Regions from separate parts of the Macrococcus sp. GL_134 genome, predicted to be linked through region 1. Evidence: riboswitches for the same ligand, from Rfam matches in the RefSeq annotation. Region 1 holds a riboswitch; the other holds the start of a gene.

Region 1 (3,418 bases):
TCAACAGAGATGGAGGTTCTACATGATTAAATTTTTTCAGATTCCTAATTGTTCAACATGTAAGAAGGCAGGTCAGTTCCTGACAGAAAATGGGGTCAGTTTTCAGCCGATCAACTTGAAGGAACATACACCGACAGCTGGGGAATTCGATCGCATTGTTAAACAGACAGATATAGATGTAGACAAGCTGTTTAACCGTCAAGGGACGAAGTTCCGTGAATTACAACTTAAGGACAAACTAGTTCATATGAGCTATGAAGACAAACTGGCACTGCTTGCATCAGACGGCATGCTGGTTAAACGTCCGCTTGCGGTCAATGATGGTAAAATAACGTTAGGATTTAAAGAGCAGGATTACATGAGCACATGGTTATAAAAAAGATTGAATAAAAATATATGCTATGTCATTATTAATATATAAACTTAGAGGAGGGATTTTTGTGGCATCATTAGAAGGATTAAAATTTTCTAAAGATCACGAATGGGTAAGAACAGAAGGAAATATAAATACGATTGGTATTACTGATTTTGCTCAATCAGAACTAGGGGATATCGTCTTCGTTGAACTTCCTGAAGCAGGCGATGAAATTACAGCGGGGCAGCCATTCGGTAGTGTAGAATCTGTAAAAACAGTATCAGAACTTTACGCTCCTATCAGTGGTAAAGTCGTTGAAGTGAACAGTGAACTTGAAGACAGTCCTGAATTTGTTAACGAATCTCCTTATGACAATGCATGGCTGATCAAAGTCGAAGCATCTAATGACGATGAACTGACTGAGTTGTTAGACCAAGCACAATATGATGAAATGATTAACGCATAAATGTTATAATTTCCTTGATAATCTGATTATCAAGGAATTTTTTATAATCGCATATGAGAAGGTGATGAGTGTGGCTGTCATTAGTAAAGTCATCGTTGTTGAAGGTAAATCCGACAAGAAGAAGTTACAGGAAGTCTTATCTGAGCCCGTACATATTATCTGCACTAACGGCACCATGGGTATTTCAAAATTAGATGCCATTCTGGAAGAACTGATTGGTCATAAAGTCTATATTATGACTGACGCTGACAAAGCAGGTAAAATCATTCGCAACTGGTTCAAACGTCATTTAAGCGAGAGCCGTCATATTTACATTGATCCGAAATATGGTGAAGTCAGTCGATGTCCTCATGATTATTTAGCGAAAGTTCTGATGAAACATGAATTTGAAGTGAAAGATGGGAATGTAGCACATGAGCGTCAAACAGTATTTGCCTGGCAGTCCGCCTGGTGAGTCTTATTTAATATTTGGATATACGCCGCTTTGTGGCACATGTAAAGTAGCGGAACGGATGATTGATGTTCTCGCAGTTTTGACAAAACAGCCTGTGGTCAAACTCGATATGAATTATACACCTGAATTGGTACAGGCATTCAAAGTGATGAGCGTCCCTGTATTACTTGTTGTCAATGATGACAAGGTGACAGCGGAAGTGTTCAAGTTCGAATCTGTGACAAATTTATATGAAATCGTCAACAAATTATTGACGTAACGATTAGGATGGTCTATGATTAGAAAATAATTTAATAGTTAAGCTCTTATCAAGAGAGGTGGAGGGATGTGCCCTTTGAAGCCCGGCAACCGTCGTCAGACATGGTGCCAATTCACATAAAGCCCAGTGCTTTAGAAGATGAGAGACGTTTATATCATTGCGTCTTTCTCTTTTTATGGGAAAGACGCTTTATTCGTTTAAAGGAGGTTAGTCATTGATTACTTTACAATCAGTGGTAAAGCAATTTGCAACAAAAAAAGGACCATTGACTGCTGTAGATGATGTCAATCTGCAAATTCATGATGGTGAAATTTATGGCGTCATCGGATTTTCAGGTGCAGGCAAAAGTACATTGATTCGAATGTTCAATGGGCTTGAGAAACCAACTACCGGTGATGTCGTTGTCGGCGGTGATCATATTGCGCAGCTTGGCATGAAAGACTTACGCAAAAAAAGACAGAAAATCGGCATGATCTTCCAGCACTTTAACTTGCTCTGGTCCCGTACAGTGTTCGATAACATTGCGTTTCCGCTGGAGATTGCCGGGGTCAGTAAAACAGAACGAGACCAAAAGGTAAATGAATTAATTCGAATGGTAGGTTTAACTGGCAGAGAAAAAGCTTTCCCCTCCCAGTTGTCCGGCGGCCAGAAGCAGCGTGTCGGTATTGCGCGTGCACTTGCTAACGATCCGACAGTACTGCTATGTGATGAAGCGACAAGTGCGCTTGATCCTCAGACAACAGATGAAATTTTAGAGCTGCTGGTCACCATCAACAAGAAAATAGGTTTGACCATTATATTGATTACACATGAAATGCATGTCATCCGTAAAATCTGTCATAAAGTCGCAGTCATGGAAAATGGTCGCATCGTTGAGGAAGGACCGGTACTCAGTGTCTTTCAAAATCCGCAGTCAAGTGTCACACAGCGATTTGTCAAAGATGACTTAAAAGACAGCGAATCAGAAGCAGCGATGGACGACATTAAGCTGGCATATCCGACGGGTGCGATTTTAAGATTAAAATTTGCCGGTTCATCAACGGAACAGCCGATTATCTCTAGAATCATCAGAAAGTATGATATGGATATCAATGTGATATCCGGCAATGTCAGTCATACATCCTCTGGTGCGTTTGGTCATATGATTGTCCATGTACCTGAACCGACAAAAGAGTTGTTCAACGAATTCGAGCAGCACGGCGTCAAAGTGGAGGTGGAACGACGTGGATAAAAGTTTCATTGACATTCTGAAGGAAATGCTGAGCTTTAAAAACGTCATCTGGCCGGATGTCTGGACAGCGGTGTATGAAACATTGTACATGACAATCGTATCAACGTTCTTCACGTTTTTTCTCGGTCTGATTATCGGTACTATTTTATTTCTGACTTCTAGAAGTCAATCTAAAGGTGCCCAGGTCATCTATAAGATCACAGCCTTTTTAGTGAACTTATTTCGGGCGATTCCTTTCATCATCTTAATCATCCTGCTGATTCCGTTCACCAATCTGCTGATGAACACAATCAGCGGTGTAAAAGGCGCGCTGCCGGCGTTGATTATCGGAGCTGCCCCGTTCTATGCACGCCTTGTAGAAATCGGTATGAAAGAGATCGACAAAGGTGTAATAGAGGCAGCGGAAGCGATGGGGGCGACGCGCTGGACATTGATTACGAAAGTGCTGCTGCGCGAATCATTGCCGGCACTTGTATCTGGTGTCACGGTCACAGCTATCGCTTTAGTCGGTTCAACCGCTATTGCCGGCGTCATTGGTGCCGGTGGACTTGGTAACTTAGCATATCTTGTCGGTTTCACTCGAAACCAGAACGACGTTATTTTAGTATCAACAGTGTTAATTCTTGTCATTGTTTTTGTCATACAGTTTATCG
Region 2 (3,418 bases), 130 kb from region 1:
ACTGTGTGATCTGTACGAGGATGATCAGTATCAATACAGTGACAAACATCACTGCCACGTCAAATCGCTGATAACCATACGTAAAAGCAAGATAACCGATACCTCCTGCTCCAACAAGGCCTGCCACTGCGGAAAATTCAATGAGCGAGACCGTGGTGAAAGTCAGACCGAGAATTAAAGATCCTGCTGCTTCTGGAACTAATACTTTGAATAAGATATCGAATTTAGATGAGCCCATTGCTTCAGCCGCTTCAATGACGCCTTTATCCACTGAGATGATGTTATTTTCTACGACGCGGGCAATGGATAATGAAGCGGCGAGAGTCATCGGGAAAATGGCTGCCCATATACCGATTGTAGTCCCCACAAGAAACCTTGTAATTGGAATCAATGCCACCAGGAAGATGATGAAAGGGATCGGTCGAACCGTATTGATAAAGAAGTTCAAAATGATATTGACTACTTTGTTCTCAAGCACATGTCCTCTTCCCGTGGCATAGAGAATGATGCCAAGCGGTAGACCGATAAGCACGGCAAGTACTAAAGTAATGCCTACCATTATCAGAGTATTGATTGTTTCCTGAATAATGACCGGATAGAATTCTGTTAAATCAGTTTTCAAAGCCGTTAACCTCCTTAATCTGAATATCATGACGTGTCAGCTCATTCAGTGCATCATGAATATTCACCTCATTGCCGACTGCTTCAATCAGTAGATTACCGAACAGCTTATCTGTCAACTCTGTAATCCCGCCGTACAAAATATTGAAATCAACATCGAACTCTCTACCGATTCGACTGAGCACCGGCTGCAGAATCTGCTGGTGATTGAAGATGAAGCGATATAGCTGACGTGACTTGACATCTACTTCAGCCGGAATATCATCATTCAACACAGAATGAACAAAACGTTTTGTCGTCGGATGGACAGGATTGGTAAACAGTTCGAATACTTTGTTCTGCTCAACAATCTTACCTTTTTCCATGACGGCGACTTCATCACAAATACTTTTTACGACTTCCATTTCGTGAGTAATCAGGACAATGGTAATATTCAGTTCTTCATTGATGCGCTTCAACAGCCTCAAGATTTCATCTGTAGTTTCAGGATCAAGCGCTGACGTCGCTTCATCACAGAGAAGAATATCAGGGTTCGTTGCAAGTGCTCGTGCGATACCGATACGCTGCTTCTGACCACCCGACAGCTGACTTGGATAGTCATATTTCTTATCCAGCAGTCCGACGAACTGTAATAATTCATCGACTCGCTTATCAATATCAGCTTTTGAGTACTTCTTCGTCAGCTTGAGTGGATATTTGATGTTATCCTCCACTGTCTTCGCACGAAACAAGTTGAACTGCTGAAAGATCATCCCGATGTTTTGACGGCGTTTACGTAGTAATGCCTGTTTGAGACTTGTTATATCTTCACCTTCGATGATGACGCGTCCTGCAGTTGGCTTTTCTAATTTGTTGATCAATCTGACGAGCGTCGACTTACCTGCACCGGAATAACCGACGATGCCAAATATCTGCCCTTTTTCAATAGTCAGTGACACGTCAGACAATGCTTCAACGATGCCTTTTTTCGTTTGAAACTGTTTGGTCACATGCTCGATTTCAATGATTGCCATAACTTCCTCCTCTGAATAAAAAAACGACTTTCCGGCAGATGCCGGAAAGTCGTTTTACGTCCCTTTATCTGCCAAGCCTCGCTTGATGGATTTAGCACAGTGCTCAAATGAGTCCGCTGCTGAGATGTCATCGGGCCATATCCCTCAATCTCTCTTGATAATTTTTTATTAAGTTAATTGCATTATTGCAAACATCCATAGAGCCTGTCAATCACTTTTTTTGATTAGAAGCTTGATAACCCTGTGAATTCCTGTATTCGATAGAGCACTGTCTTCAGGAACGACGCATCTTTTTTCACTTCATAGTGGTCGGTGATATGCCCGTAATCATTGGTCCATTTGGCGTCGAAGTCCAAATCCAGCTGCTTAAATACCGGCAGATCTGATCGACCCGTAATAATAACATCTGTCTCCATGTTGTAATCACCGATATTACGGCGTGTCAAGTTGGCACTGCCGACAAATAAAGACGACTCCTTATTGCGGTCATCAGTCAGCAGAATGTATTTCGCATGGAACTGTTCGCCGTGTGACACTGCCCATTTTACTTGAATGCGATCATTACTTCCTGCCACGAGTTCATGGGCAGCAGGCTTATTCGGAATACCCGGCTTCTCTTTACCAAATGCTTCTTTGTTAACGTCAAGTATGACCTTCACATGGACACCGCGCTCTGCTGCGCGAATCAGCGCCTTAATGACATCGCGGTCAGCGAGATAGAACATCCCCATTTTAAGTTCATCATTATCATTGGCAAGGTTGATATATTCAATTAATGATTCTTTGATTTTGCCTTCAGTGACAAGTGTCGTTTCGTAGTCCATCGTATTGTCATAAGCGCGCGTATTAATCGCAAAATCACTGCGGTCAAGCTTACCACCGCTCATATTGATGGCTGCAACTTCACTGTGTATTAAGTCTTCCTGCAGCTGTCCGCTCAACTGAACAGCGATGTTTTGATGATGACCACTTGAATCATGCGGGTTGCTGCTGGCAATGATAGCCGATTTTTCAGAGACGATGGTCTTACGGTGATTCGCTTTGAAATTCAGCATTCGTGCATAGCCTCTCACGGTGACATCAGGTTCTTTTTTTGAGAATATATTGGGCAGCGTCCCATTGTCACTATTGCCTAACCAGTGGAAAGTCGACCGCCATAACCCTGAATAGAGTGGATTTGAGTCACGTAATTTCGTCAAGTCCGTTTCGTATACGAATATGCCATTGTCACGAAGTTTCTTGTAATGGTCGGGTGTATAGCTCCCGTAGAATGAATTGATTGGATCAGTCAGCACATAGATCGGCATGTCCGGTCGCTGCTCTTTCTTCGCAATCAAGTGCCGAGTCAGCTCAGCAGATAATTTCGGGAAGTGTTGCGTGCCGTCATAAGCCGCATTGAACAAAAACATATCCATGATAATAAAATCTTCTGCGTCATCGATGAGCTGATACACTTCACTGAATATATGGTGGTCGTAGGTCATAGTGCCGTCCTGCTCATAACTATTATCGAGCAGCAGTTTGACATCATTAGTTCTGCTTGGTTCATAGCGTTTCGAAATTCCAGCAGGCAATGGTTTGAAGATGTTCCATACAGTGACCAGTAGTAAAACAAAAAACAATAATCCGGCAATCCACTTAAACCGTATCTTATGTTGTTTTTTCGGTTTAGTTTTTTTCTTCTGCACTGTTTTTGCAGCAGGTTTCTTCCTGCTGACTGTCTGCTTTTTTACTGTTGATTGTTTTGCTGCGGTTCTTTTCTTGTCAGCCACTGTCATCCCTCC

What was found. A riboswitch is a leader RNA that binds a small molecule or an ion and turns the genes downstream of it on or off. The one in region 1 is predicted to bind S-adenosylmethionine.
Region 2: linked by a shared signal. The riboswitch ahead of AC3IPL_RS02325 (methionine ABC transporter ATP-binding protein) and the one ahead of AC3IPL_RS02985 (methionine ABC transporter ATP-binding protein) in region 1 are both predicted to bind S-adenosylmethionine.

What each region holds. Positions count from the first base shown of each region.
Region 1 is NZ_CM174409.1:554,455-557,872, forward strand. It holds gene AC3IPL_RS02965 (Spx/MgsR family RNA polymerase-binding regulatory protein) at 23-376, shown strand; gene gcvH (glycine cleavage system protein GcvH) at 441-821, shown strand; gene AC3IPL_RS02975 (toprim domain-containing protein) at 892-1,275, shown strand; gene AC3IPL_RS02980 (thioredoxin family protein) at 1,235-1,534, shown strand; SAM riboswitch class I at 1,578-1,679, shown strand; gene AC3IPL_RS02985 (methionine ABC transporter ATP-binding protein) at 1,749-2,765, shown strand; gene AC3IPL_RS02990 (methionine ABC transporter permease) at 2,758-3,418, shown strand, end outside.
Region 2 is NZ_CM174409.1:427,561-430,978, reverse strand. It holds gene AC3IPL_RS02330 (methionine ABC transporter permease) at 1-622, opposite strand, end outside; gene AC3IPL_RS02325 (methionine ABC transporter ATP-binding protein) at 612-1,628, opposite strand; SAM riboswitch class I at 1,696-1,798, opposite strand; gene AC3IPL_RS02320 (phospholipase D family protein) at 1,859-3,412, opposite strand.